2 regions of the Priestia sp. P5 genome follow, and region 1 is predicted to be linked to the other one. Evidence: a T-box and tRNA genes for the amino acid it is inferred to sense, from the RefSeq annotation. Region 1 holds a T-box; the other holds one or more tRNA genes.
What was found. A T-box is a leader RNA that pairs with one kind of tRNA and senses whether it is charged. The one in region 1 lies ahead of ileS (isoleucine--tRNA ligase), so its partner is inferred to be a tRNA-Ile.
Positions count from the first base shown of each region.

Region 2: it encodes a tRNA-Ile, which carries the amino acid that the T-box ahead of ileS (isoleucine--tRNA ligase) is inferred to sense. The anticodon was not compared.

Region 1 is NZ_JAKWFJ010000001.1:2,007,306-2,022,467, reverse strand. It holds gene MMB69_RS10950 (DHA2 family efflux MFS transporter permease subunit) at 1-226, opposite strand, end outside; gene MMB69_RS10945 (3D domain-containing protein) at 506-1,063, opposite strand; gene MMB69_RS10940 (hypothetical protein) at 1,404-1,538, opposite strand; gene MMB69_RS10935 (superoxide dismutase) at 1,707-2,591, opposite strand; gene MMB69_RS10930 (glycosyl transferase family 2) at 2,731-3,561, opposite strand; gene MMB69_RS10925 (cupin domain-containing protein) at 3,792-4,457, shown strand; gene MMB69_RS10920 (hypothetical protein) at 4,514-4,750, opposite strand; gene MMB69_RS10915 (hypothetical protein) at 4,806-5,390, opposite strand; gene MMB69_RS10910 (Type 1 glutamine amidotransferase-like domain-containing protein) at 5,475-6,182, opposite strand; gene MMB69_RS10905 (immunoglobulin-like domain-containing protein) at 6,291-6,794, shown strand; gene ileS (isoleucine--tRNA ligase) at 7,114-10,212, opposite strand; T-box leader at 10,265-10,506, opposite strand; gene MMB69_RS10895 (GIY-YIG nuclease family protein) at 10,596-11,582, opposite strand; gene MMB69_RS10890 (phosphorothioated DNA-binding restriction endonuclease) at 11,685-12,566, opposite strand; gene MMB69_RS10885 (AAA domain-containing protein) at 12,851-15,162, opposite strand, start outside.
Region 2 is NZ_JAKWFJ010000001.1:372,143-387,304, forward strand. It holds gene MMB69_RS01885 (G protein-coupled receptor family protein) at 1-27, shown strand, start outside; gene ispG (flavodoxin-dependent (E)-4-hydroxy-3-methylbut-2-enyl-diphosphate synthase) at 66-1,169, opposite strand; gene MMB69_RS01895 (hypothetical protein) at 1,321-1,653, opposite strand; gene MMB69_RS01900 (MFS transporter) at 1,730-2,941, shown strand; gene MMB69_RS01905 (DUF1189 domain-containing protein) at 3,093-3,875, opposite strand; gene MMB69_RS01910 (hypothetical protein) at 3,990-4,172, shown strand; gene MMB69_RS01915 (DUF456 domain-containing protein) at 4,223-4,708, shown strand; tRNA gene MMB69_RS01920 (tRNA-Asn) at 4,771-4,845, shown strand; tRNA gene MMB69_RS01925 (tRNA-Met) at 4,847-4,920, shown strand; tRNA gene MMB69_RS01930 (tRNA-Asn) at 4,961-5,035, shown strand; tRNA gene MMB69_RS01935 (tRNA-Ile) at 5,039-5,115, shown strand; tRNA gene MMB69_RS01940 (tRNA-Ser) at 5,127-5,219, shown strand; gene sodA (superoxide dismutase SodA) at 5,417-6,025, shown strand; gene MMB69_RS01950 (MFS transporter) at 6,155-7,432, shown strand; gene MMB69_RS01955 (peptidoglycan D,D-transpeptidase FtsI family protein) at 7,594-9,771, shown strand; gene pstB (phosphate ABC transporter ATP-binding protein PstB) at 10,407-11,204, shown strand; gene phoU (phosphate signaling complex protein PhoU) at 11,227-11,886, shown strand; gene MMB69_RS01970 (DUF4912 domain-containing protein) at 12,080-12,574, shown strand; gene MMB69_RS01975 (glycosyltransferase) at 12,567-14,885, shown strand; gene MMB69_RS01980 (sugar phosphate nucleotidyltransferase) at 14,882-15,162, shown strand, end outside.

The sequences.
Region 1 (15,162 bases):
GATTCATTAAAAATGCTGTAATTGGAATAACAATTCCGTTTACTAACATAAAGATGGTTGTTAACCAGTTGCCCGTAGCCGCCGTTACATGAAAATGATCCATCATTTGCGGAAGCGCAATGTTAATCAGCGTTTGATTTAAAAAAGCGACGAGCGCTCCCATTATCATTACGCCAAAAATAGACCGAGTTCGGGCTTGATCGGACTGTTGTGTTTGTGTATTCATTTTAACAAGACCTTTCCCTTTAAAATTATCTGTATGTAAATCTTCAGATGACAAACAGGTTAAGAATATATTTTATGTGTTCATTCTATTAATTTATGTCACGAATATTTAATGAACTTAATTATATACCGAATAAATATATCCGTTTCCGAAATATTTGTCAACAAATATGATCATTTTCGTAAAACTTTTCCATCAGTATATATAAAGTAGCATACCCTTTAATGAAGAAAAAAATGAGAGCCCTTCAACGAAGGCTCTCATTTCCTTAAGAAATACTTATTTTAAGATTTGAACTTTTACTGTTTTTCTTCCCCATTTTAACGCTTCTTTTTGAGAAGGAAGCAGAACATCAATTTTATTTCCTTTAATCGCACCGCCTGTATCAGCTGCGATTGCCGTGCCGTAACCTTCTACGTATACTTTTGAACCAAGTTTTATCACTTTTGGATCGACAGAAATCACTTTTTGATTTGGATTCTTTTTCAAGTCAATTCCAATCGCCGTTTTTCCGCTGCAGCCTTTGCAGTTCGCTGTGTACGCTGTTGCTGTTACTTTAAATTCTTTCACAACGTTTGAAGACTTCGCAGGCGCTGCTTTAGCAGGCGTGCTTGATTTTGCTTGAGATACTTTTAATACTTGTTTCGGATGAATACTGTCTGACTTTAAGTTATTCCACTGTTTCAGCTGACTAACCGATACTTTATATGTCTTTGCAATTTTGTATAGCGAATCTCCGCTTTTTACTGTATATGTATTTGTTGCAGCTGATGCACCACTTGCCACTCCGAACAGTGACATTAGAACTAAACTGAACGTAATCATTGTCTTTTTCATGTAATTGATTTCCCCTTTATCTACCAATACATAAAAAATAACACATGAATATTACAGTTATATTTCAGTAACATGTCAATAGTTTGATAGTTTAGTTACAGTAAAAATAAATATTCTTCCTTTTAAACTAGTAAATTAATCACCTTAACATTTCAAAAACATACATATTTAGGCATATAACGGTGCTTTTACACACATTTATACTGGATTATTTCATTTGTAACATTTAACTGGTTCTAGAGGCTTATACTTTATTTTTTATTGGTTACTTAGAACATAGTTTATTTAAAAATAAATAAATGCGTTAAAGTAGCTAAAATAGCTTAATATAAATCACTTTTTACACCGCAGTTGATTTCCGTGCAAGACTTCGCTTTCCGCGGGCGGGCGCTGAGCCTCCTCGTCGCTTACGCTCCTGCGGGGTCTCATCTGTTCCGCTATTCCCGCAGGAGTCTTCGTCTTGCCCTCCAATCAACTGCTAGAAGTACCTACATACGTAAAACCTACGTTTTCCCTACAAATAAAAAATCCGAACGAGTTAGATTCTCTATCAAGAATCTCAATTCATCGTTCGGATCTTTCTTCAACTAATATAATTTTTTCATATCCTCTTTATTTGAAATTAAGATACCTGCAATACTTGTTAATACGGCTGCCACTGAAGCATTCTGGCTGCCTCAAATCTTTTTTCTACATTTGGCCAGTAAACTATTTTCCACCAATTATCAACGTACGGATCACGTTCATTTTTGTACTGTAAATAATATGCGTGTTCCCATACGTCTAATACGAGCAGCGGAATCGTATCCCACTGCGTGAGAAGCTGATGGCGCTCAGCCTGCAGAACTTCAAGCTTTCGCGAACGCGGCGACCATACTAAGATTGCCCACCCCACACCTTCTACTTTTTTAGCAGCTTGAGAAAAGTGCATCATAAACTTCTCATAGCTGCCAAAGTCTTTTTGAAGCTGCTGCAGCAGCTGTCGTCTCGGCCTCCCTCCTCCTTCTGGACTCATAATTTCCCAAAAGATTGTGTGTAAGTAATGACCGGAGCCATGAAAAGAAGCTTCCCGTTCCCAATGTTTTATGAGGTCAAAATTGTTTGTGTTACGGGCTTGCTGCAGCATGAGCTCTGCTTTATTTAATCCATCGACATAGCTTTGGTGATGCTTGCTGTGATGAAGACGCATGATCTCTCGGTTAATATACGGTTCAAGAGCTGAATAGCTATAGCCAAGCGGCGGCAGCTCGTGCTGTCCTGGCGCTATCGATTCTCGCTCCCTGCCATCGTCTCCAAGCCGCTCTTTTAAGACTTTATCAATATGCCGCACTGCATTATTGATTTCTTCTAACGTATATTCGTTGACATCTTCTTCACTTAAATATTCAAGAACGTCTTCTTGCGTGCGCGTTATATATGACGTTATATCTACTTCTGTAATGGCTTCTTCAAATACAGGATCACATACTTGTTCAAGCCAGGTCTGAACTTCCATCAAGTATCTTTTTCTCTCATCTTGATCGGCCATACTTTCCCTCCTTACACCTCATCTTCACTATCATATTCAAAAGAAAAAGCAACATAACTTCCTACTTGTATCTATTGAGTTAGAAAATTCGACATAAAAAAGCAAGAGCTCCTTAAAGGATAAACTCTTGCCTTTTTTCTTATATCTTCTTTGCCATATTCACATAATCAATCGTTTCTTGCTTACTAACAGCTGCGTGCTTCAGCTTTGGATTATAATAGAGCTCGACTTTTATATTATTGATTTCACAGTCATCTGGCATATCCTGCAAATCCGTTAAAAACGGCAGCAAGTGATTGTTCATATCGTATTCAAACGCCCCGTTTTGCAAGTAATACACCTTCGGCACATAGTTAATATGGCGAAAAAACTTCACTACGTTGATTCGCTCACCGTATGAAGCAATCACTTCCTCTTCTGTGAGGTTAGGATAAGATAAATTAAACACTTGCCGAACCGGCGTTTTCAGCCACTTGGTCAAGCAAGTCTGCGGATTGTTGACAAGCGCTTTTGCTCCTTTTACGTACCCCGCTAAAAACATCGACATAAAGCCGCCGCCCGATGATCCGTAAAATAGCACATTAGACGAACTCACCTGTACTTTTTTCATAAATTTTTCAATTAAAACCGCAATGTCTTTTAAATAAAAACGATCGCTTGTCCCTTGTCCCCACGCAAGCGACACCTTTCCTAAATAAAGCGTAGGATCGTTATAGTAAATAATTGAATCTTGGAATTCATTCATCCACGAATGGCGCTGAAAATATGGAGGGCCTGCAGGCATTTCCTGACTTGCTCCTCCTCCTGAGCCAAACACAAGCAAATGAGAAGACTCTTTTTTTAACCTGACTAAAAACTCAAACAGCACTCCGTTCCACTCGATTCCTACTAAAACGGGCTTATCCAACGGCAGCTGAAGTTCATCCAGCTTTTCATACGTACTAGTTATCTTTTCATATTGATCAAGCAACAGCTCTGCAACTCACTTTCCTTAAAATGATCTGTCGTATGCGTCTGACATTGATCATGGCTCTGTAAAAAAGAACCTGTTACAGTGTATGAAAATCAGTGGACAAATGTTTGTACACGTTATCAAAAATAGGCCTTACCTACATATCCTCCTAGGCTTCTGTCACGACATAAAACTCTTCGCATACGATACAGCATCATAAAAAATTCAAGGATCGGAGCTGAAGACCCTTGTCAACGTCTTATATGGATTACAATAATCCAAACGTACAATACTTTTCTGATGTGAATAAAAACAGACTTAATACGCGCAATGATGAAAACTATATTAACCGGCTAGGAAGAGATGTGCTAAATACTCTTGGAAACGTATCGTTACTCGATATTTACTTAAGCAAAAGCCGCGTGGTCGAACCGCACTATCATCAAAATGCCGCTGAGCTAGTCTACTGCATTTCAGGCTCAGCCGTCGTTTCATTAATCAATCCGTTTAACAATGAAGTGACAAATATTCCGATTGCCCCGGGTCAAGTAGCTAATATCCCTCAAGGCTGGTGGCACTGGGAGGTTGCGTCTGAAGACAATACGCATTTACTTGCCATTTTTGACGCCCCTTACCCGGAATACATTTTTGGATCGGACATTTTAAATAATACGCCTATTGAAGTCCTTGCTCACACGTACTGCTTAGATCCGGAGCAGCTAAAAAAAACGCTGGCTCCGTTAAAAAATCAAACCATCGTGATTGGACCAACGGACGAATGCGGAGAAAAAGAACAATATAAAAAGAAAAAACAAGGAGGCCCAGCCTACCATCACACGTCTCCTTATACGTATCCTCCGCCTCAGAATTCTTATTATCAACCTCAAAACCCTTATCACTATCGATACTGGTAGAGGCAAAAAACCCCGCTGCCAGTGCAACGGGGTTTCTTAATGAATACATAACGTTATTAATCTGTATATGTACTATGAAAGGCTGCTTCAATATATGCAACTTGGAAATGATAATGTCCAATTAAATATTTCACAATGTCCACTTGATCAATTTTGCCAGGCTTATCGACCATCGCTTCTTTCACCATTTTTTCAAATGTACCTTGATCAAACTGTTCTTCATGAACAACAATTGTCTCAGAGTACGTTTCATCTTGTCCTTCTGAAATGCGGTAGTAATACAATTTTTTCACCTCAATTTATCTTAAATGTATGTATACCCTTAACTACTCATTTTAAAACATTTTTTCAGCGTTCTTTTTCTACTTTACGATAGGCTGCGGCTTTTGCTTTTACAAGCAGCCTTGTAACCCAATACGCCACTAGCGTTATTCCTATATCAATCAGAAAAATATAAAACAAGCTCATTCCTTTTCCTGAATCAATAAATTTAAAATGGTGTTCAAGAGGGGCTAGCCCAAATGAAAAAACAGCGCTCAGCAGAATTGTATACAGATAAAAATTCTTTTGGTGATTCGTACAATATTGATAAAGCAGCAGAAAGCCTACCGGCAAAATAGAAGCGGTAATATTCGTTGCGTTCGGAAGCAGCGGCGTTAAGAAAAACGTGTGTGTTAAATGACCGCTTCTCCCGAGTGCAATATCAATATATGCCCAGAGCATGTGCACTGTGTAACCGAAGAAAAACACCTCAAAGATTCGCGTCCGGTCTACGGTAAAATACAACAACACAAGAGGAAGAACGAGCGAAGCAAGCACCACCCAAAACTGCCAGTTTCCAAAATCTGAATACTGATGCCAATACGACGATAATAACTCCTGCAGCTTATCGCTTTGTTCATGTATGTTTCCCCAGTATCGTTCATAACTCACTGAAGTAACCTCCTATATAGAGTCTCTGCTTATGTATGTACGAATAAGCTCGATTTTATGCAGAGAAACATGGGAAGCGGCCATTTATTGCTTGCGATTACCTAAATAGTTCATCGGAAGCTCACGTTCAATTACTTCCTTCTCTTTTTGATTAACAGCATACGCTTTTGCTGTTGCCCTTGAGCTAACTGACGCGGATAGCTTCTCATCTTTAAAATGCAGCGCAACTCCGTCATCTACAGCATAGCCTTCTTTGATTTCACCGCTTGCCATTAACTCATGATATGAAGGTCTTCGATTGCTTTCTCCGTCGTAGTGAGGACAGTTGCTTCCCGTTAAAAACCCTAAACCGTCGATTTTAGACAGGTTGTCGTTCATTGAATCAGTGACGCCTTCTTCAAACCAGCAAAGTGAACCTGCGCTTATTCCTGCTAAGATCACTCCTTTTTCATAAGCTTCTTTTAAAATCGTATCAAGTCCCCATTCTTTCCATAAAGAAAGCATATTCCTTGTATTACCGCCGCCTACATACAAAATATCGTGCTGCAGCACATATGCTTTTAAATCTATAAAGTTCGGTGAAAACAGCGATAAATGGAAAGGGTCACACGTTAATTTATTAAACGTTTCATAAAACCTTTCTATATAATTATCCGCATCTCCGCTGGCTGTAGGGATAAAGCAGATTTTCGGCACATCTGTATAAGCTTGTGAAAGTATGTATTGATCCAGAAGCAAGTTATCCGGCTCCATCGAAAAACCTCCGCCGCCCATGGCTATAATTTGTCTCATTTCCATCCTTCCTTTCAAAAAGGTTATAGATAAAAGGTAAATTCATACTATTTCTCATAGATGAATTTCCGTATAATGGAAGAGTGATACAAAGGTGGTGCAAAGCTTTTGAAAATAGTACGAACACTTTTACTAATACTAGGCATTTTTATTATTTTGTTTTGTATTTTTGGCTATATCGATTATAACGGTCAAAAAATGGATTTAGGAGCCAAACAAGAAAAAAACATCCCATCTTCCATTAACACTGACGGGGGAACTATTACGCTATCTGCTGTAAGTAAAAAATACGATAAAACGCAGTTTGGCTTTTTTGTTATTCAAAACAATTCGACGCATACCTTAACGATTCCTTATGAAAATACGGCGGATCACTTAAAAGGCGGAAAGTGGTACGAAGTTGTGCTAAAAGGATTAGAGTTTCCTGATAAAACTGTCACGCTGAAGCCAGGGAAATCTCTCAAACTAGATATCGCAACTCCTAACTACAAAGTAGGAAAATACCGTTTTGTTCAGCACTTTAAAGATGAAAACGGAAAAGAGTATGTGTTAGCTGCTCCTTTTGAAATCGTTTGGCCGAGTCTTAAAAATGTTCTCGGACAGTTTGATTAAAGGTAAAAAGAGAGATTTAGAAATACCGAAATTCATCTCACCTAAAGACGAACAAATCGGGTGAATGATTAGTATGAATTGCTTGTTATCCCGCTGTTGATTTCCGTGCAAGACTTCGCTTTCCGCGGGCGGCCGGTGAGCCTCCTCGTCGCTGACGCTCCTGTGGGGTCTCACCTGTTCTGCTTTTCTCGCAGGAGCCTTCGTCTTGCCCTCCAATCCACAGCTAGAAGCAGCTACGTTCACTATAAAAACAGAAAAAACGAACGGTTAATCGATAAACCGTTCGTACATTACTTCAACTTATCTTTGCCTCTCTTTATCAGCTCTGATTTAAAACACGAAGCGTAATTTGCTTTGTTCCGACTTTTACCGTCTCTCCATCTTCCATCGTTTCTGTCACGCTGAGACTGTGCAGCAGAAGATTTTCTTGAAGCAGCGTTTCAAACTTCTCGACGGCTTTCTGCACTTCTTCGTCTCCGCTAAGCTCCAAATCGATACGTAAATTCACGGGTAAATCCAGCTTTTTACGATAGTCTTGAACCGCTCGAATTACTTCACGAGCGACTCCTTCCTGCACGAGTTCTTCGGTTAACGCCGTATCCAACACCGCAGTATACGTGCCGTTTGATGCAACCGAAAAACCTTCTTTTGGCACTTTTTCAACAAGTACGTCTGCCGTTTCAAGCGTTAAGTTTTCTCCTGAAGCAAGCGTAACACTCAGCTTGCCTTGTTCCACAAACTCTTTTCCTTGCTCTTCTGAAAGGTTCTTTAATGCTTGATTGACCTCATTTACTTGTTTTCCAAACTTCGGTCCCGCCTGTTTAAAATCAAGTTTTAATACATAAGAAACAAGTTTGTCGTCGTCTTGCTCCACGTTAAAGTTCTTCACATTAAGCTCATCTTTGATGACATCATGGTACGCTTCCCACTCTACATCTTCTTCCGTTACCACAAGCGAAAGACTTTGCAGAGGCTGCTTTACTTTTAACGAATGCGTATTTCGGATGCTTCGGCCTAGTTCAACTACTTGCAGTACCGCTGCCATTTCTTTTTCCAGCTTTTCATTCACTTTGGTTTGATCATACACAGGATAGTCTACTAAATGGACGCTTTTCCCTGTCAGATTTTCATGAACGTCATCCGCAACAAACGGCGTAAACGGCGCTAACAGCTGACTAAGCGTGACTAACACTTCATGAAGCGTATCGTAAGCCGCTGCTTTTTCTCCGTCCATCCCTTCTGACCAAAAGCGATCGCGGGAACGTCGTACATACCAGTTGCTTAGCTCTTCAATAAATGCCGCGATTTCACGAGCGGCGCTTGTAAACCCGTAATCTTCAAGATGTGCTGTTGCTCGCTTAACCGTACTATGCAAACGTGAAAGAATCCACTCATCCAATTTTGTTTTTTTCGATTCATACGTTTGCTTCGGGTCATAGCCGTCAAGCTTAGCGTACAGCACGTAAAAGCCGTACACGTTCACAAGTGTATCAATGACTTTTGACTTCGCTTCTTGCACGACGCGCTCTGAAAATTTCTTCGGATTCCACGGGGCACTGTCTGCTAAAAGCGCCCATCTAAGCGCATCGGCACCAAATGTATGAATAAGATCAACAGGGTCCAGCGCATTTCCTTTACTTTTAGACATCTTTTGACCGTTTTCATCTAAGACGTGACCAAGAGACAAAACGCGCTTATACGGTGCTTTTCCTGTAAACAGCGTTGAAACTGCCATCAGGCTGTAAAACCAGCCGCGCGTTTGATCAATTCCTTCTGCGATAACGTCTGCTGGAAACTGCTTTTGAAACAGCTCGTTGTTTTCAAACGGATAGTGATACTGCGCAAACGGCATCGAGCCGCTGTCAAACCAAACGTCAATCACTTCCGGCGTTCGCTTCATTTCTCCGCTGCAGACCGGACACGTTAGCTTTACATCATCTACATAGGGCTTATGAAGTTCAATGCTGTCATTCACAGAATGTGACGCATGTTTCTGAAGCTCCTTGATGCTTTTTGGCGCTACTTGATGCTGACATGCTCCGCATTCCCATACGTTCAGCGGCGTTCCCCAGTAGCGCTTTCTGCTGATGTTCCAGTCCACCATATTTTCTAAAAAGTTACCAAAGCGACCGTGCTTGATATGATCCGGGTACCACGTCACGCTTTCATTGTTTTTCAAAAACTGTTCCTTCAACGCCGTCGTTTGGATAAACCAGCTTTCATTTGCGTAATAAAGAAGCGGCGAGTCGCATCGCCAGCAAAACGGATAGCTGTGCTCATGCTTTTCTTTATGATACAGCACGCCTTCATTTGCTAAATAACGAACGATATCAACGTCGCAGTCTTTCACGAAACGTCCTTGAAAAGGCGGCACTTCAGCCGTATACTGCCCTTTTTCATCCACCACGTTCACAAATGAAAAGCCGTTTTCTTTTACTACTCTGTAATCATCTTCGCCGTAAGCAGGTGCTAAATGAACAACTCCTGTTCCGCTTTGATCCGTTACATAATCAGCTGTTACGACTTCGTGCCCTTTTTCCACTTTCACAAAATCAAACGGCGGCTCATATGACATCCCTTTTAACTCATTTCCTTTATGATGAGATAAAACCGTATACTCTCCTTTTAACACCTTGTCTGCGAGTGCTTCTGCCACTATATAGACGCTGTCGCCTTGCTCAGCGCGAACGTAGTTCATCTCTTCATGCACGGCAAGCGCCACGTTTGACGGAAGCGTCCAAGGCGTTGTCGTCCAGCCTAGAAAATACTCATTATCGCGGTTTTTCACTTTAAATTTCACCGTTACCGTTAAATCTTTTACATCTTTATATCCTTGCGCTACTTCATGCGAACTCAGCGACGTTTGACAGCTCGGGCAGTAAGGTGAAACGCGGTGGCCTTTATAAAGAAGTCCTTTTTCATGAATCGTGCCAAGCACGTTCCATACGCTTTCAATGTATGAATTCTCCAAGGTGATGTAAGGATCTTCCATATCAACCCAATAGCCAAGCTGCTCCGTGAACGTGCGCCACTGCTTTTCATACACAAACACACTTTCCTTACACTTGTTGATAAAAGCTTCTACGCCGTATTTTTCAATATCATGCTTCCCCGATATCCCGAGCTGCTTTTCAACACCGAGCTCAACCGGCAGTCCGTGCGTATCCCAGCCTGCTTTTCGAATCACTTGATGCCCCGTCATCGTTTTATAACGAGCCACCACGTCTTTAATCGTCCGGCCTAGCGCGTGCCCCACGTGAGGCAAACCGTTTGCTGTCGGAGGCCCTTCATAAAATACAAACGAAGGATGCCCTTCTCGGTTTTGAACCGACTGCTGAAACACATTTCCCTTTTGCCACTGCTGCTGGATACGCTGTTCGCGCTCTTGCGAAGACTCCCTTACATTCACTTCTTTCATGTGATACCACTCCTTTTAAAGTTAAAAGCACACAAAGAAACCCGTCCCTATGACTAGGGACGGGTTTTAACCGCGGTACCACCCTGGCTTCTATTGATCCGTTCATCAATAGCACTCAGCAACGTACAATCATACGCGTTCTTTTTAACGGTAGACTACCGTTCAAACTTACTTATCGTTCAGTTTGACTTCTCAGAGAGGATATTCCCCTGCAGCTTGAACGCCGGCTTTCAGCTATCACCAGCTCTCTGTGGAACAAACTTGCAGCGTACTGATTCTCTTCAACGAATTTGTGTGCTTTTATTAGTAGCTATTGTATGCGGTTTGGGAGGGAATGTCAATGTTTTAAAATCCTTATTGAAATCCAAAGGTTTAGATCTAAGTTATTTTGTTTCTGCACTTAACATTTGATCGATTTTATTACGCGCTGTTATCCCGTTCTTATCTTTCCATTCAGAAGTTCCACTGCTTCTTCGCTGTGTCACAAACACTGCCGCAGCTGAGATAGAAGAAAAAATTTGATCTTGTACCAGCACGTATCTACCATCTTTTATTTCTAATACACCGTTTGCTAAGAAAGTATTAATATGGTCTTGCTGCCTTTTAAGTTTAGCTCCTTCTAGCTGTTGTTCGCTCGCAAGCAAAGCTCCTTTATAGACAAGAAATCCATCGCTAACATATTTCCCGGTCGCGTACGCATCTCGGCGTTTACAATATAGAACATCCTCTACTATTACTGATTTTATATCTTTTGACAAGTGTGTCTCAACTTGAACAACCTTTTCTATCGGTTGCTCTGCTTCACTCTTTGGTATATAAACAGACTGTACAGCTTCACTTTCATATTCTCCTCCACTTGAAGCATCCGCAAAAATTGAAAATCCTAATCCACCAAGTAAAACTTTAATAACATTAAAAATATCTATCAGGTCGTCTCGTCTAAATTCACGCACAAACGGTTTTGTCGGAACGGTTTGATTAATATCATATGTACCAGAGCTCATGGCTGCTAGATAAGAAATGTGTTCTAAGTATTTTACATCAACTTTATCTAATTGATCTTGAGAAGCATTAGAGACAATTAACACGGCCACATCCCAAAAGCTTTTACCTGTTGATGGACTAGCATGCTGTCTTAAACGGTCATATCCCACTTCTGCCTCTCCGATATATGCCTTTTTATCTTCTCCAAATAAAAAATAAATGCCGGGCTTTTCTACTTCGCTTTCACCCTTTAAATCTTTCAAACTATTTCTGGGAATGAATACAGCCTGTATTGTTGTATTCGGCACCTCAGATACTTTAATCCCGTTTGGATCATCATCGTAAAACCAAGCCTGTATTCGTTTCGCGCCGCTTTTTCGTAGCATCTTTCTTCCTCCGTTTATATCTTCTTGAACGTATTTTAACTGACATTACAATATGTAAATCACTTCCTAATTATAGACGCAGCAATCTATCATTCACAAAAATTAATTTATATCACCTGCTTGATATCTAGCAGGTCCCCTAAATACTTCTCTAACATGCCATCCAAGAAAATCTTCACTCGGCTGATACGCAGGGTGAATAGGGTCTCTAAGCTTTTGCCCGTGAAATTTCATAAGCCATTCTTCAAATCCATTCGTCCCGTGCGCTTGAGTTGCCACTAACAGCTCATTATGATCTGAAAAAGTAAAAACTCCTCTATCGAACAATTTATGATGCATTGAACATAACGCGATTCCGTTACTTTCAATATCTGGTCCTCCCGCTTGATGCCACTTAATATGAGCAGCCTCCACGCCAACTAAATTATGACCAAGACGAACGTTAAACCCACAAACAGCGCAGCTATATCCGTAAGCTTGAAGAATTTTCTCTCGAAACTTCGGATCTCTTCTTCGCTTTAACTGTGTTTCAAAATCCAAGCCTACGGCTCTTAATATATCTTCATGAATTGTATCTGGAAAATGCTCATTTAATAAAAATTGTGCTGCGTCTTGAAGAAGCGTAGGATCATTATCAAAAAGGTTATAAACATCCTGTCTAAAACCGCCCATTATATTTGTACTCAGCAAATATTTATCGGTAAAGCTACGCTTATCAATTTCTTCACTTAGCTCCCATATTCCATCTCCTGTCAAACGAACAAAAGGATGCTCTGGATGGTAGGAACTCCGAGAAGGTCCAAACTCCATAAGCAGCTCTTTTAAAGGGATTTTCACCTCCCTATACGGCAGGTGCATTCGTTGCTTGGCCTGTAGCTGACCTAGGGCATACAGTATCAACAATGGTTTGTGCGGAGCTCTTTGATCCCTTTTTTTCCAGATGTTTAAGTTCTTTATTTTTTGTAGTACTTCTTCTCTGTTCATGTTTATTTTTAGCTCCTATATATAGTTTTGTTGCAAATTATCTTTTCGCTCTTAAGTGAATGATTTCATGTTATCACTTTTATCCAACTATTACTCTCCTAATCGTACATAAATATGTTAACATTCACTTATGAAAATAGGGACTCCATTTGAGCTATCTTCGTCTACGTCACCAACTTGATGCTCTTTTCACTAGCTGAATTTCGCCCTTTAGCTACAAAAAAAGCACTTATTTCCTGTAAAATAAGTGCTTCTCTAAGTTAAAGTTTTCTTTATATAATATATTAAAGAGATACCTTCTGTTTAATTCTCTCTTTTTTCATTATTTCTTTGATGCGCTGATCAATTCTTTCAATTTCTCCAGAAGGATTTTTCCACCAGTTCCGGCTCCAAATCCGATCAATATTCCATCCACGTGACTCTAAGAAACGCTGGCGATAAACATCTCGTTCTTTAGCGCTTGGAGAACTGTGGTACATAGCTCCGTCACATTCGACTCCTAATATATAACGCTGTGGATCATCAGGGTGCACAACAGCAAGATCAATACGATATCCTGACATTCCTACCTGTGTTGTTACGTTATAACCTAGGTTTGTTAACTGTTTGTATACTTGTTCTTCAAAAGGAGAATCGAATTGAAGTGTACTGTTTTCTTGAATATGTGTATTCACACTTTCAGTAATTTCATTGATGACACTCTTAATTTGATCATGCTGAATACCAGATACTGCTTTAACATATTTCAAATAAGATTTTAATAATCTTGGTCCGATATTTGCTGTCGCTGATACATTTAATTCTTCTGGCTCTATGCTTGAAATTACCACTATGTTTTCTTTTGCACGTGTAATTGCTACATTTAATCGATTTTCTCCACCCTGTTGATTAAGCATACCAAACCGGTTGAAAATCTTTCCTTCTTCATTTTTAGCGTAACCGATAGAAAATAGAATGACGTCTCTTTCATCTCCCTGAACGTTTTCTATATTCTTCACAAAAATTCGCTCGTCTAAGTCTTTCCCCATCACTTGAGTGTATAGAGCATTAAACTCAGGATCTTCTTGGAGCTTTTTATCAATAACATCCAGTATTTTATCTTGTTGTTTTGCATTAAATGTAATAATTCCCAATGTTTGATGAGGTTTTTGAACTAAATGCTGCTTTAATACGGCTACAACTTCTATTGCTTCAATTTCGTTACATTGATTTAACCATTGGCCCTCTACTTTTCTCCATAACATATTAGGCGGTTGCTTTAATGGCTCCACATTTGGTGCGATTTGTATTTGACCTTGATAAAAGGCATGATTAGAAAAATTAATAAGCTCTTCAGACTTAGATCGATAGTGCCATTGAAGAATTTTTTCCGGAAATCTGCGCTTTGCTAGATTTAACAAACTTTCTGATTCATCAATATCATACTCTGCTTCATCATCTTGATTATTAGCAGCAGCTCGAAACATATTGAAGGGTGGAAGTTGTTTCTCATCTCCTGCTACAACAATTTGCTTTCCACGATAAACAGAAGGAATTCCGCTTTCTACCGTACATTGAGAAGCTTCATCAAAAATAACCAGATCAAATAAACCTTCTTTTAGAGGAAAAATAGAAGATACGGTTTCGGGCGAAGCTAGCCACACTGGCATCAAATTGAATAAGCCATCATTATGGAATTGTTCTACCAAACGGCGTATTGGCCAAATTCTGCTTTTTTTAGTTACTTCATGTTTTAATTCTTTAATTCTTCTTAAGTTTGTACTCTTCACATCCATAGACATTTCCGATAGCTGATGGCGTAAGTATCTTTTGGAGGCTTCCCTTTTATCTATAAGTGCTTTGGCAAATATATCTCGAATTCGACTAAATTCGTTTGTTGATATTTTTTGAACTTCGGGATATTTCTTTTCAATTAAATCAATCCAATGAATATAAGTAGAATTCTTCACTACATCTACCCACATTTCAGATAGAGATGAAAAACCGGAATCGTTTAAAGCTTCAATATCGCCTTTATCCTTTAATTTATTTATAACAGTTCGTGAAAGATCTGAACTGTCCTCATAAAATGCATCCATCTGCCTAACATCATCAAAGTCTCGATGGATGTATTCCAACATTTTATCTAACTCTTCATACGGTATGTCACCTTTAGCAATGCGCTCTTTGATTCTACCTATTTCTTCATTATCGATATAACTTTTCAGCTTATCAATTTCGTTGGCCATCGCTGTTGTTTCATTAGCTAATTTATGCATAACAATTAAGCCGTCACGGACCTTCATCCATTCTGGTGAGTTCAAACCTTTAAATTTGCTTCCCAGCAACAATTCTTCAACAATAGCTTTTCCAGTAAAAGATGTCCAGATCCACAGTCTGATCCCTTGCATTGTACGTCTTTTTTCGACGTCCAAATCATCATATATTTTTTCAAGTTTATTATTAATCATCCAAGTATAGGCAGGAGTAATTTTTTCATGATTTAGTTCGTTTATAAATTCAACAGATTGCTTTGCTCTTTCAAGAACACCCTTCAATGTTTCAATCATTTGAAGCTTATCTTTTATCTCAAGCTTAGCGTAAGATTTTCTGTTTT
Region 2 (15,162 bases), 1.6 Mb from region 1:
ACGTTTATATTACCGTTCTTTTCATAAAAAAAAGCGAGGCGCATATACGCCTCGCTTTTTTTTAGTTATGATTTAGCTGCAGCTTTTTCAGCTTCTTGCTTTGCGTGATATTCAGCAGCAATTTTATCAATTTCTTTTTTTAGTTCATCAACCATTGTTTCTTCAGGAACTTTGCGTACGATTTCACCTTTGCGGAATAGTAGACCTTCACCGCGTGCTCCTGCAATCCCGATATCGGCTTCACGAGCTTCACCAGGACCGTTTACAGCGCAGCCAAGTACCGCAACTTTAATCGGTGCTTTTACAGTTGAAATATACTCTTCAACTTCATTAGCAATGCTAATTAAATCAATTTCAATACGTCCGCAAGTTGGGCAAGAAATAAGAGTGGCAGCATTGGAAGCTAAACCGAATGATTTTAGCAATTCGCGCGCAACTTTTACTTCTTCAACAGGATCCGCACTTAAAGAAATACGTAATGTATTTCCGATTCCTTTAGATAAAATAGCGCCAAGACCTGCTGCACTTTTTACAGTTCCTGCAAATAATGTGCCCGATTCTGTAATTCCTAAGTGAAGAGGGTAGTCAAATGCTTGAGCAGCTTTTTCATAAGCTTCAATTGCCAAGTTAACATCCGATGCTTTCATTGAAACGATGATGTCATGGAAATCAAGGTCTTCTAAAATTTTAATGTGATGAAGTGCACTTTCTACCATGCCATCTGCTGTCGGATAGCCGTATTTATCTAAAATACGTTTTTCAAGTGAACCGGCGTTAACTCCAATACGAATTGGAATATTTTTAGCTTTTGCAGCATTTACAACAGCTTCCACTTTTTCACGGCGACCGATATTACCAGGGTTGATACGGATTTTATCCGCTCCGCCTTCAATTGCTTTTAATGCTAAGCGGTAGTCAAAATGAATATCCACAACTAATGGAATGTTAATGCGTTTTTTAATTTCAGGGATTGCATCTGCTGCGCGCTCGTCTGGACAAGCAACACGAACAACTTGGCATCCTGCTTCTTCTAAACGTTTAATTTCTGCAACCGTTGCTTCAACATCATGTGTCTTAGTGGTTGTCATACTTTGAATAACTAACTCGTTGCTGCCTCCGATTGTTAAATCTCCAACTTTAACCGGGCGTGTTTTTGTACGATGTATAATTTCACTCACGTGATAATCTCTCCTTCAAAATGAAATCAAGAATTTGAATTCATTAATAGAATAACTCTTTATGAACAAAATAACTAGTAGAAAGTACTACCTTAGCTATTTTAACAATGACTATCCCATCTTGACAAGAAGAATGCTGTCATTACTTGTAAATAGGGAACTTATACGTTTTTCCAATTTGAATATCCTCAGGCGCTGTACCGTTATTTAACTTTTTGAAGTCTGTAATCATTTGGTTCATAGAAACCGGTATCGCTTTTTTTGTAAGCTCCTCAATGACGGATAAAACTGTATCGCCTGGCTTAATTTTTATTTTTGTATAGGTGGAAGAAGAGCTGGCGGCTTTTGTTTCTGCAGGCTGCGCTTTGCTGACTTGAACTGCTTCAGTAGCAGTAGGGATGGTCCCGTATTTAATGTCATAGTGACAAATATATCCGATAAAAGCGAAAGCGGCTAATGCACATAGCTTTTTCATTATGCTCCTCCTTCATTCTTTTGCTTATGTGTAAAGCCTATGCTTGTCTTACTTAAATATGATTGGAGAACGAAAATTGAAAGAAAAATTAATGATTGTTTCATTAGGCTTATTGCCTTTGATTATGGTATTAGGAAATTCCATGCTCATTCCTCTGCTGCCAAGCATTCAAAAGTCACTTCATTTAAGCGGAGTTCAAACCAGTTTGATACTGAGTGCATTTTCGATTCCAGCCGCATTGTGTATCCCTGCTGTAGGGATTTTATCAGACCGGTATGGGCGTAAAAAGTTAATCATATATTCGCTCGTCATCATGATAATAGGCAGTGTCATCGCTGCTAGTAGTGCCTCATTCTCTTCTGGAAACTTTGCTGTGTTGATGGCTGGCAGAGTCATTCAAGGGATTGGAGCTGCAGGTACTACAACGTTGGCAATGGCATTAACTGGAGATGTATTTACAGGGGAAAAAAGAGCAAAGGTCCTCGGGATTTTAGAAGTGTATAACGGAGCAGGAAAAGTGGTTGCGCCGATAATTGGAGCATCGGCAGCACTCGTCGTATGGTATGCCGCATTTTTTGTCTATCCCTTAGCTGCAGGTGCTGCTTTAGTAGGTATAGTCATGTATGTGAGAGAAGGGAAAACAGGTTCGGATTCAGTATCTGTTCAAGAATATTTAAAGAGAGCCCTTGGGATTGTCTATGATAAAAGAAAATCGCTTTTTCCTTTATTCTTTGTCGGGGGATTGGGGTTGTTTTTATTATTTGGCATTTTATATTACTTATCTTTTTTAATAGAGGAAACGTATCATATAGACGGTTTTTTTAAAGGAACCGCTTTTTTATTTCCTCTTGGCGCAATGACGCTCGTTTCTTATTGGACCGGGCAGCGAATCAAAACAGACGTAGAGCTCATGAAAAAATTGATGATAGTAGGAATGGTTCTTTTATTTGTAATGTTTGGAGTATTAACGATGATTTACACGCTTCCTATTTTGATGTTTTGTTTGACAGTCGCCTTTGGCGGCTTAGGGTTTGTTCTTCCGTGTATTAATATGATGATTACTTCAGCGGCTTCAGAAGAAGAAAGAGGGTTTATTGTATCCATTTATGGAACGGTGAGATTTTTAGGAGTAGCGTTGGGACCTGTCGTTTTTGAAGTGTGGATGCATACTGAAAGGCTGATGTTTGTTTATAGCTTTATTCTGCTCACAGCAGGAGGTTTGTGGGTTTTGTATCAGTTGAAAATTTTTTCTTCTGCAATGGGAAGAAGAAAAGTTGTACAGAAATAAAGAGGCTGAGACAAAAGTATGTTAGTTGAAGAAGCTCCGAACGAATTTGATTCTTGATCAAGAATCAAATTCGTTCGGAGCTTTTTATTGGCAGGGTAAACATAGATTTTATGTATGTAGGTGCTTCTAGCGGTTGATTGGATTCATTTCGTTATGTTTCAATCGCTTTATTAGGTTTTATCTTTTTTCTTATAGGAACCCTTGTGACGAGCAACAAGTAAATGAAGAACGTTCCTATCCAGTAAAGAGAGCTATGTGTTGCTAGAGACAAAGAAAAAGCTTCAAAGAGCGTATAAAGCAGCGTGAAGGCTACCGTACTATAAGCGCTCAGTGCCCACAGCTGCTTAAAAGGAAGCTGCTTTTTAGTAATGAGTCCAATCAGCTTTCCAAGATAAGCAAGGCAGGTAATAAAAAGGAAGTTTAGTCCAGATGTTAATACGTACAGTAAAAGCATAGCGATAGGGACAAGTATGTATAGAGAAAATTTTTGTTCGTGCAGCAAGTTTAACAGTTCATTTTTATCTTTATGGTGCCAGTTTAGCAACTCATATGAATACGTTTGTGTTTGTGAATTAGTCGTGATGTAAATTCCATCCTTTAAAAAACCAATTGCATGAGCAGGGGAATGAAACCGTTCAATAGACTGTGAGGGGTTTAAGATAAAAGCGGTACCGTTTACTTTTTTTGTGAAAGGTTGACTTGACGTAAGCTGTGAGTTTGAAATAGAAAAAGAAGAAACAGATTTTGGAAGATCTGTAGTAGCGATATGATAGCCGTTTACAATCGTCAAAGTCATAAAGAAAAATGTAGGCAGCAAAGAAATAAATGTTAAAAACAGCACAAAGCCAATTGTTTTATTCGTATGCTCAAAGCGAAGCGACCTTATTTTTTTGAAGGAAGTAAAACTCCATGCCATCTTTTTCAGCATGCTCATTGTAAAGCCTCCTCTTATTGAAGATTCTGATTATACCTTATTTTATAGCGAAAATTTAAGGTTTACAATAGATTTTAGAAACCGTTACCAATTACAATGATGCGGTGGAGCGTTTTGTCACAAGCACATCTTATGCGTATATGTACAGGTTTTGCCGTCATTGTTTTTGGGGATATTACGGGCAGCTTGAGGACCGTGCTGTTAATATTGCAGATGTACAATCGAAAATCATTATTTGAAGAGGTATTCGAAAGTAAAATAAAGGAAGGACTCGTCGTGCAAGGTCTTTCTTTATAGGAGTGATTATTGTATGATAAATAGTAATAATAAAAAGGATAGGTGCGGGCATGGCTATTTTATGTTGGGCATTAATTATCATTAGCTTTGTTGTATCGTTTGTTGGGTTGGTTTATCCCATCATCCCAAGCGTGCTATTTGTAGCTCTAGGATTTGTTATATACGGTTTATTTTATGATTTTAGCTCCTATAGCTGGTTATTTTGGGTGATACAAGGATTGTTAGTTGTCGCACTTTTTTTAGCAGACTATATAGCTAATATTATTGGTGTGAAAAAATTCGGAGGCACTAAAGCAGGTGTTTGGGGAAGTACAGTTGGGCTGCTTGTGGGTCCGTTTGTCATTCCGGGATTTGGAATTATTTTAGGGCCGTTTATCGGAGCGATTGTAGGAGAACTGATTGTTCATCGGACCACAATTAGCAACGCAGTAAAAATTGGAGTAGGTTCGGTTATTGGCTTTTTTAGTGGCGCTATTTCAAAAGGATTTATTCAACTGCTGATGATTGCCTATTTTTTATACGCTGTTTTAAAATAATATATTGACTTTAGGCTAGAAACATGTTAAATTTTTAATGTCGCTAGTAAATGTTATATTGTTCCACAGTAGCTCAGTGGTAGAGCTATCGGCTGTTAACCGATCGGTCGTAGGTTCGAGTCCTACCTGTGGAGCCATGGCGGTGTAGCTCAGCTGGCTAGAGCGTACGGTTCATACCCGTGAGGTCGGGGGTTCGATCCCCTCCGCCGCTATTTTCCAATTTGCATTTGTGACATACATAATTCATACTGTTCCACAGTAGCTCAGTGGTAGAGCTATCGGCTGTTAACCGATCGGTCGTAGGTTCGAGTCCTACCTGTGGAGCCATGTGGACCCTTAGCTCAGCTGGTTAGAGCAGACGGCTCATAACCGTCCGGTCGCAGGTTCGAGTCCTGCAGGGTCCACCATTTATAGGGTTGGAGGAATACCCAAGTCCGGCTGAAGGGATCGGTCTTGAAAACCGACAGGGGTGTTAAAGCCCGCGGGGGTTCGAATCCCTCTTCCTCCGCCATACTATTGTCTATTCAAAGCTTCTTTTGAGAAAAAGAAGCTTTTTTTATGTTTAAAAGAATAGCGAATGGGAATTAGGTAAATATAAATCATGGATTAGGAACTTTTTATTTGAAACAGTAGGGTAAATTTGCTAATCTAAACGTATATGGTGCTTTTGCGCCAAAATGCTTACATATTTTGAAGGAGGAATTATTCATGGCTTACAAATTACCAGAACTACCTTATGCATACGATGCACTGGAACCACATATCGACAAAGAAACAATGAATATTCACCACACCAAACATCACAACACATATGTTACAAATCTAAACGCTGCTGTTGAAGGCAAAGCGGATTTAGAAAGCAAAAGTATTGAAGAGTTAATTTCAAACTTAGATGCTGTTCCTGAAGATATCCGTACAGCAGTACGCAATAACGGTGGCGGTCATGCGAACCACTCATTATTTTGGACAATCCTTTGCCCTAACGGCGGCGGTGCTCCAACTGGTGAATTAGCGGACGCTATCGCTAGCAAATTCGGCAGCTTTGATCAATTCAAAGAAGAATTTGCAAATGCAGCTAAAACTCGCTTCGGTTCTGGCTGGGCTTGGTTAGTTGTAAACAACGGCGAATTAGAAGTAACAAGCACACCAAACCAAGATAGCCCATTAATGGAAGGCAAAACGCCAATTCTTGGTCTAGACGTTTGGGAGCACGCTTACTACTTAAATTACCAAAACCGCCGTCCAGATTACATTTCAGCATTCTTTAATGTTGTAAAATGGGACGAAGTTGCTAAGCGTTACGACGCTGCAAAATAAGCTAAAGACGTATTTAAGAGCCAGTAAAGTAATTATTACCTTTACTGGCTTTTTTGTTTTCCAATTCTTTTACATATCTCCTTTTCTTTTTCACACACTAGGTGTAGAAGAGAAAAGGAGTTTTTTGATATGCCTTTATTAAAAAAAGTAGTTGGAGATGTAGAAGTTAGTAAAGATTTACTTTTGCTTTTAATTATAGGCGGTCTTTATGCCTTGGCTATTTCAATTTCCAATTCGTTTGTTAACATTTATCTGTGGAAACAATCAGGCGAATTTTCGGATCTCGCTATTTATAATTTAGCGGTAGTGGTGCTTCAGCCGCTTACGTTTATTTTAGCAGGTAAATGGGCCAAACGAATTGACCGGGTTGTAGTTTTAAGGTTAGGTGTATCTTTTTTAGCTGTTTTTTATATCGCTGTATTAGTCAGTGGAGCTAACGCAGCCGAGTATTTAGTATTGCTTGGTGGACTGCTGGGTATAGGATACGGCTTTTATTGGCTAGCTTTTAATGTGCTAACTTTTGAAATTACAGAACCTGATACAAGAGACTTTTTTAACGGATTTTTAGGGATCTTAAACTCTTTTGCAGGGATGATTGGTCCTTTAGGAGCGGGCTTTGTTATTTCCGCTTTGTATGAATCACTTGGGTATAAAATTGTGTTTGGTGTATCGCTGCTATTGTTTATCGGTGCCGTTGTGCTTAGTTTTTTTATTACAAGACGCGCAGCGGAAGGAGTATACAAATTTAAAGAAGTATGGGCTGAACGAAAAGTCAATAAAGACTGGAATCGAATATTGCAGGCTCATTTCTTTCAAGGGTTGCGTGAAGGTACGTTCATTTTTGTTGTATCCGTCATGGTATTTATTACGACGGGAAGTGAATTAGCTTTAGGAACATATGGACTGGTGAATTCAGCGGTTGCATTTGTAGGATACTATGTTGCCTCAAGGTTTATTAAGCAAAAAAATCGCCTTCGGTTTATCTTCACAGGGGGCCTCCTTCTCTATGGAGCAGTCTTTTTGCTTATCTTTAACTTATCGTATCCAAAGTTAATTATATATGCTGTTTGTATTGCCATTGCCTATCCTATTTTATTGGTTCCATTCATTTCTCTAACGTACGATGTGATTGGACGAGCAAAAGACGTTGTTTCAAAAAGAATTGAATACATTGTTGTCAGAGAAGTATTTCTGAATATCGGGCGCGTCGTTTCCATATCTTTATTTTTAATAGCTGTACTATTTTTTGATGAAGCAAAAAGTATTCCCATTTTATTAGCTATTGTTGGAGCAGGGCATACGATCATTTATTTTTGTGTGAGACATATCTCACAGCCTCTGCACAAAAAAGAAACGACTGTTACTCCTCCGGTATTAAATGAAGGAGACGGAGAGTCTCCAGCTTAGAGTGTTATCAGCTCCTTCATTTGTACTATGGAAAATGCTTCGCTTTTCTTTTAGAATAAATACGTTGTGTAAATAGGCACCTGCCAGGTGTCTATTTATTTGCTAAATGGCTGATTTTATGGTGTTATGGTATATATGTTTTATAAAGTGTAGGTGTTGGTATGAAAAAGAAAAAAAGAAGAAAAAGTCACGTGCCTTTTCGTGTAAACTTACTTTTTTTGACCGTATTTGCCCTATTTTCCGTATTAATTTTGCGGTTGGGACTTGTTCAAATTGTATACGGTGAGAATTACGAACGAGAAGTCGAAAAAACACAGGACGTTACGGTCAGTACGCCTGTTCCTCGAGGGAAAATGTACGATCGTTATAACCGCGTAATTGTAGATAATACCTCTTTAAATACGATTACATATACTCGTTTTCAAGGAAATACAGCTGAAGAAAGGCTGCGCATCGCTAAAAAGTTAGCCACTATGATCGATGTTCCTTACACCACAAATGTGATTGATATTCCGGAAAATAAAAAGAATAAAGATGCTAAAAATGTGGTAAAAATTACAGAACGTGATATGAAGGATTATTGGATTATGCTTCACCCTAAAGAAGCGGAACAGAAAATTACGCAAGCTGATCGTAAAAAAGTTCAAGATGGTGAAATGACTGATGACGAACTATATCAACGTCAGTTAGACCGCATCTCTAAAAAAGATTTAGAAAGTCTAAAGAGTGATTTAGAAGTTCTCGCTATTAAGCGCCAAATGGAGGCAGGTTACTCTAACACCCCGCAAATTGTTAAGAGCGGTGTGACAAATGAAGAGTATGCCGTTGTAAGTGAGCACTTAGATGAACTTCCAGGTGTTGATACAACAACGTATTGGGATCGCTCATACCCAGAAAACAGTACTCTTCGTACTTTGCTTGGAAATGTATCATCTGCCAACGAAGGACTGCCTAAAGATAAAGTACAGTATTACTTGTCAAGAGGCTATAGCCGAAATGACCAAGTTGGGACGAGCTATTTAGAGAAGCAATACGAAGCTCAGCTCAGCGGTCAAAAAGAAAAAGTCCAATATGTAACAGATAAAAAAGGAAATCTCCTTGATACAATTCAAGTGTCTAAAGGTGAACGCGGCAGTGATTTGGTTTTAACTATTGATATGGAGCTTCAAAAAGCGGTAGAAAAACAAATTACGGACCAGCTTTTAGCCAAAAAGCAAATGAAAGGAACGCAATTTTTAGACCGTGCTTTTGTTATTATGATGGATCCTCACACAGGAGAAATTTTAACAATGGCAGGTAAAAAATACACCGTTGATAAGAAGACTGGAGCGCCTAAAATAGAAGATTTTGCATTAGGGAATATTTCAACATCTTATACAATGGGCTCTGTTGTAAAAGGAGCAACGGTTTTAGCCGGCTTAGATGCAGGAGCTATTAAGCCAAACACAGTGTTCGTTGATGAACCGTTAAAAATTAAAGGAACACCGGTTAAGAAATCAGCTGAGGCTGAAGGGTTAGGACCCTTAACGTATTCATCTGCGTTAAAATATTCATCCAACGTATTTATGTTTAAAACGGTAATGGCCATGGCAGGGTTACAGTATCATAAAAACATGACTTTACCGATTAAACCTGATACATTCAGCGAACTGCGTTCTTACTACAGTCAGTTCGGCTTAGGCGTATCAACAGGCATAGATCTTGATAACGAATCAACAGGTGTCCAAGGCGGAAGCGATGTTCCAGGTACGGCGCTTGATTTAGGAATTGGTCAGTATGATACGTACACGCCGCTGCAGCTTGTTCAATATACTTCTGCAATAGCTAATGGAGGGTATCGCATTAAGCCGCAGCTAGTAAAAGAAATCCGAAAACCAACGATTAAAACCGATGAAATTGGCGGTACGCAGCATTCATTTGAGCCTGATGTATTAAATCGTATCACGATGAAAGAAGAGTACATTAAAGATGTTCAAAGTGGTTTTAAACGCGTTACGCAAGAACAAGGCGGTACAGGGTATGCAGCTTTCCATACAGCGAACTATAATCCTGCTGGTAAATCAGGAACGGCACAAGCCTATGAGAAGAACCCAAGCGGAGGGGATCCGATTAAAGTTAATAATTCAAACTTTGTGGCCTTTGCTCCGGCAAATGATCCTGAAATTGCAGTAGCTGTCGTGGTACCATCGGCATTTGTGCCAAGTGCACCAAATACCATTACAAAAGAGCTTGCTCGTTCTGCCCTCGATACGTATTTTGATTTAAAGAAAAAAGGTGAACAAGAAGTAAAAGACCAAGAAGAGAATCAACAGGCTGTCATTGCAAACGACGCCAATTAAAGAGGCTGGGACAAAAGCATATTAGTTAAAGTAAGATCCGAACGAATTTGATTAAGAATCAGCTTCGTTCGGATTTTTTTATTGGTAGGGTGAACGTAGATTTCGTGTGTGTAGATGCTTTTAGCGGTTGATCGGAGGGCAAGGTGAATACTCCTGCAGGAAAAGCGGAAGCGACGAGGAGGCTCACCGGCCGCCCGTGGAAAGTGAAGTCTTGCACGAAAATCAACAGCGGTGTCGGAAGTGGTTCATACTAGCTTATTTATCCAATTTCCCCATCTTTAGATTGAATTAATTTAGTTATGTTTCTACCTCTTCTTTTTTTTATTAAAAATCTTTACATATATGGTTTTTTATTGAATTTAAGAGTCGTAAGAACTAGTTTTTTACCTAAAAAACACGCAGATAGACCATCGTTTACAAAAGCTTTACATTGAGTTAAAACACAATTAATAGTCGGCTATTATTCTGTAAGTGTAAGGGTTAATAGAAATGATCAAAATAAGGGGAAGCGTTTCGGCTTCTCGTATTTATTTACACTGATAGTAAACAATAGATATTAAATAGACATAGAGAGACTTTTATTGTGCTCAAAACGGTTAAAGACGATGAAGGAGGATTATCCAATGGCAATAACAATGGAATTGACTAACAAAGAAAAAGTAAATACTCCGCAAACAAAAGAAATTGTATATAAAACAAAAGGTTTGAATTTATGGTATGGCAACACACATGCCTTAAAAAATATTGATTTAGACATTCATGCTAACGAAGTTACCGCGATCATCGGTCCATCAGGCTGCGGAAAATCAACATATATTAAAACGTTAAATCGTATGGTAGAAATGACTCCAATTGTCCGTACATCAGGTGAGATTGAGTATAGAGGGAAAAATATTTTTGATAAATCGTACCACGTGGAAGAGCTGCGCACGCAAGTAGGAATGGTTTTCCAAAAGCCAAATCCGTTCCCGAAATCTATTTATGATAATATTGCGTACGGTCCAAGAATTCATGGCGTTCGCAACAAGAAAAAACTAGATGAAATTGTTGAAAAAAGTTTACGAGGAGCAGCTATTTGGGACGAAGTTAAAGATCGTTTGAATCAAAATGCAAATGGGTTGTCAGGTGGACAACAGCAGCGTATCTGTATTGCGCGCTGCTTGGCAATTGAACCTGACGTTATTTTAATGGATGAGCCTACTTCTGCGCTCGATCCAATTTCAACATTAAAAGTAGAAGAGTTAGTACAAGAATTAAAGAAAGACTTCAGCATTATTATTGTTACCCACAATATGCAGCAAGCGGCACGTATTTCAGATAAAACAGCATTTTTCTTAAATGGAGAAGTGGTAGAGTACGCAGAAACAGATAAAATCTTCTCAATGCCATCTGATAAACGCACAGAAGATTATATTACAGGTCGTTTCGGTTAAGACATACAAGGAGATGGGATGAGTGGTTGTACGCGAAAAGTTTCATGGTGATTTAAAGATATTACGTGAAAAATTATTAGAAATAGGGCGCTTAACGCATGAGGCGCTATCAAAATCAATTGAAGCGTTGCAAACAAGCAACGTTGAGCTGGCGCTAGAAATTATCGACGGCGATTCATACGTGGATGACTTAGAAGAAGAAATTAATGACCTAGCTATCTTACTGATCGCAAAGCAGCAGCCGGTGGCTATCGATTTAAGACGTATCATTGTGGCAATTAAAATTGCTTCGGATGTTGAGCGTATGGCAGATTTTGCGGTTAACGTAGCAAAATCAGCTATACGAATTGGAAACGAAGAATTAATTAAGCCGTTAGAACATGTAAAGAAAATGCACGATATTTCGATTGAAATGTTGAGCCTTTCGTTAAAAGCTTATCACGAGGAAGATCTTGTATTGGCTAAAAAGGTAGCAGAAATGGACGATCAAGTGGATGAGCTTTACGGCATAACAATCAAAGAACTTTTAAGTCTTGCTAAAGAAAAGCAGGAGGCTATGAACCAAATTACGCAGCTTTTATTTGTAGCCCGCTATTTAGAGCGTATGGCTGATCATACCACTAACGTAGCAGAAAGCGTATTTTACCTTGTAAAAGGCAAACGCTACGACTTAAACGAATAGTAGAAAAACCTCTTCTAATAAGCGAAGAGGTTTTTTTGTTAGTAAATTATAATTACTACGTTAACCTGAATTTTTAACACAAATCGACAAATTGCGTTTATTGTGGCAACTTTTTCTGAATGGTAAGATGTTAATAAGTTTATACGGCATTTATATGTAGAAAAAACATTCTAAGAAACGAAGTGATAAAACAGTGGCTGCTAATCTTATTCAAAACTTAAATGTGTGTATAGCTACTCAGCTTGACTCATCTCGTATTTATGTTCACTGGTCGTTTTCTGAGCATATTCGAGAGATGGTAGAAAGTATGTTTTCGACACGGTGGAAAGAATTGAATCTAGCTATGTGTACGTATGATATAACAGGTCTTCATTTTAACGGCCATGAATCAAACCGCTATTATATGAAGGGTCTTACTCCTAAGCAAGACTTCATGTTTATGAACAGCCTGGAAAGTGAGCGCACGTATGTAATAGATATTGGTATTCAAGATAAAGAAGGAAGTTTTTTTTCCCTTCTTCGTTCGAATCCAGTTTATTTGATGAAAGAACAACATGAACAAGTGAATGTAACTTCGTTGAGCTGGATGTACGAACCTGTAAAAGTTCACCAGGGTGTTCAAAATGAATTTAGCACATATTCCTTATATTCAAATGACTTGGAGCAGGTGAAGAAGCAATATGAATAGTGATGACTGTATTCTTTTAACTTATATGCATTATCCCTTGCTACATGTACTTCAAGCAGAGAGTGAGTATCCGCTGTTTGAACAAGTAACGAACGAGTTCATCCCTTTTTTAGATCAAATTGAGTCTAAGAAATTGATAGGTGCAACAGCTGTGATGTCTTGTGTGTTTTTGAACGCATTAAACGACGAGGAGTTTAACACTCGTTACGCTCGGTATTTACACCAGTTTTCAAGCCGGCAGCATCAGAGAGCACTCACCTTTTTAAAAAAGTGGAACGGGAGCTTGTTCTCAGCCTGCAAATATTTCTTTCAGCATGACATGATGGAATGTATTCCTACTACTGTAACGAACGCGTTCGTTTCCGTCCTTAAAACCGAACAAACATTAAATCTACAAATCACAGAAGCAATACGTGTTTTTCAACAGTTTTTTGAAAAAAAGCCCGCTGGTTTTTTTATACAACAAGGAGAGTATACTCATCAAGTAGATATGCTCCTGAAATCTCATGAAATGCGCTATACCTTTGTGAAGTCATCAACAGATGAACTAAAAAAGTCGCCTGCTGGCATTATCTTGTTTCCATATCCTAAGCAAGGAAAACAAGTTGAGGAAGGAACCATGAATAAAGCGAGTGCTGTTTTGGATTTGAAAGCTAAGGACACGCTTGGCTTTCAGCGAATGCAAGCAGCAAGCGGTACATTTCAATATCCTTTAGACTACGCGAGGGATATACAGTTTCTTCAAAGCGAAACTCTTGCACTCTACGGTGCAACAAAAAGCGCCGAATTTGTCAGTGAGAACAATCGATTGTTTATTTCAACCGTACAGAAGTCAGAGGCGATGCTAGATGTTATCGATTCTAAACATCCTAGCGTGGTGAATGCTATCTACCGACAGTGGCTTCTTTTAAGTAGCAGCGATTGGCTTTATAATTTTGAAAAAGTCAGAGATGAATACGAAAGGCAAGTAAAACTATTTGATTTTCTTTGTCACGAAAAGAATCCAAGGATGGATAGCGAAAATAGTTTTCTTTCAGGAAGTTCTTTTTTATACCCTACAAAAGAGATAGAGCCGGCGGCTTTATCAGTAAATCAATATAAAGGCGGTCTCTCCATTTTAATGCTTGCATGGGAATTCCCTCCTCTAGTTATCGGAGGACTTGCACGACATGTATTTGATTTATCCAGAGCGTTAGCAAAGGCGGGCCATCACGTTAGTGTATTAACAACGTATGTAGAGGGGCTGCCGGAATATGAGCGGTTATACGGTGTTCACGTTTACCGAGTTAAAAGCCTGCAGCCTCATCATCCGGATTTTTTGACGTGGGTAAACAGTTTGAACGTGGCTATGGCTCTTAGAGGACTGCAATTAGGCTACAAGCTGTCTTTTGACGTTATTCATGCTCATGACTGGCTTGTTGCCTCCGCTGCAAAATGTTTAGCAGATAAAACGGATAGACCGCTAATTACGACCATTCATGCGACAGAACATGGGCGCAATAATGGTATTCATAATGACATGCAGCAGAAGATTCACTTGCAAGAAGAGGAGCTGATTCAACAATCAAGCTCAATCATTGTCTGCAGTGACTATATGAAGAAAGAATTAATCACTTTATTTCACGTAGAGCAAGATAAAATTGCTATATTTCCAAATGGAATTGACAAGCAGCTGGTAGTCGACGCAGTAAATGAGCGGCTAAAAGAAAATTTACAAAAGAAATATAATTTTAGAAAGGCCCCTATTATTTTTTCAATTGGACGAATTGTATATGAAAAAGGATTTCAGCTGTTTATTGAAGCAGCGGAACTATTTAAGAAAAAACAAATAGATGTTCAATTTGTTGTGGCGGGAAAAGGGCCTTTACTTCATGAGTTTCGAACACAGGTAAGTGAAAAGCAATTAGACAAATACGTGTATTTTATTGGATACATTACCGATAACGAACGAAATCAGCTTCTTCAAGCTTGCAAAATGGTTGTTTTTCCAAGTCTATATGAACCTTTTGGAATTGTGGCTTTAGAGGGGATGGTAGCCAAGAAACCAACTATCGTTGCCGATACAGGAGGTCTAAGTGATATTGTTTCACATTTCGACACGGGCCTGACGTTTGCCCGAGGAGATACGCTCGAATTAATCAACTGTATTGAATTTTTGTTAAAAAATGAAAAAACGGCTGCAAAAATCAGCGAAAATGGGTATAGAAAAGCAACAACTATGTTTAGCTGGGAAAAAATCGCTATTGATACAAGTAAGCTGTTTCAACATCACATTTGCCAGGATAAAAAAAGAAGGGAGGCAAAAAATTGAAAGCCATTATACTTGCTGGCGGTAAAGGAACAAGACTGCAGCCCTTGACCTATACGATTCCAAAGCCTATGCTGCCGCTTTACGATAAACCTGTGATGGAATATAGCATTGAACTGCTTAAGAAACATGGAATTACAGAGATTGGGATTACGCTGCAGTATAGGCATGAACAAATTATTGAATACTTTGGGGACGGCTCTCAGTGGGGAGTGACGCTTACTTATTTTATCGAAAAAGAGCCTCTTGGAACAGCGGGCGGAATTAAGCGAGCAGAGGC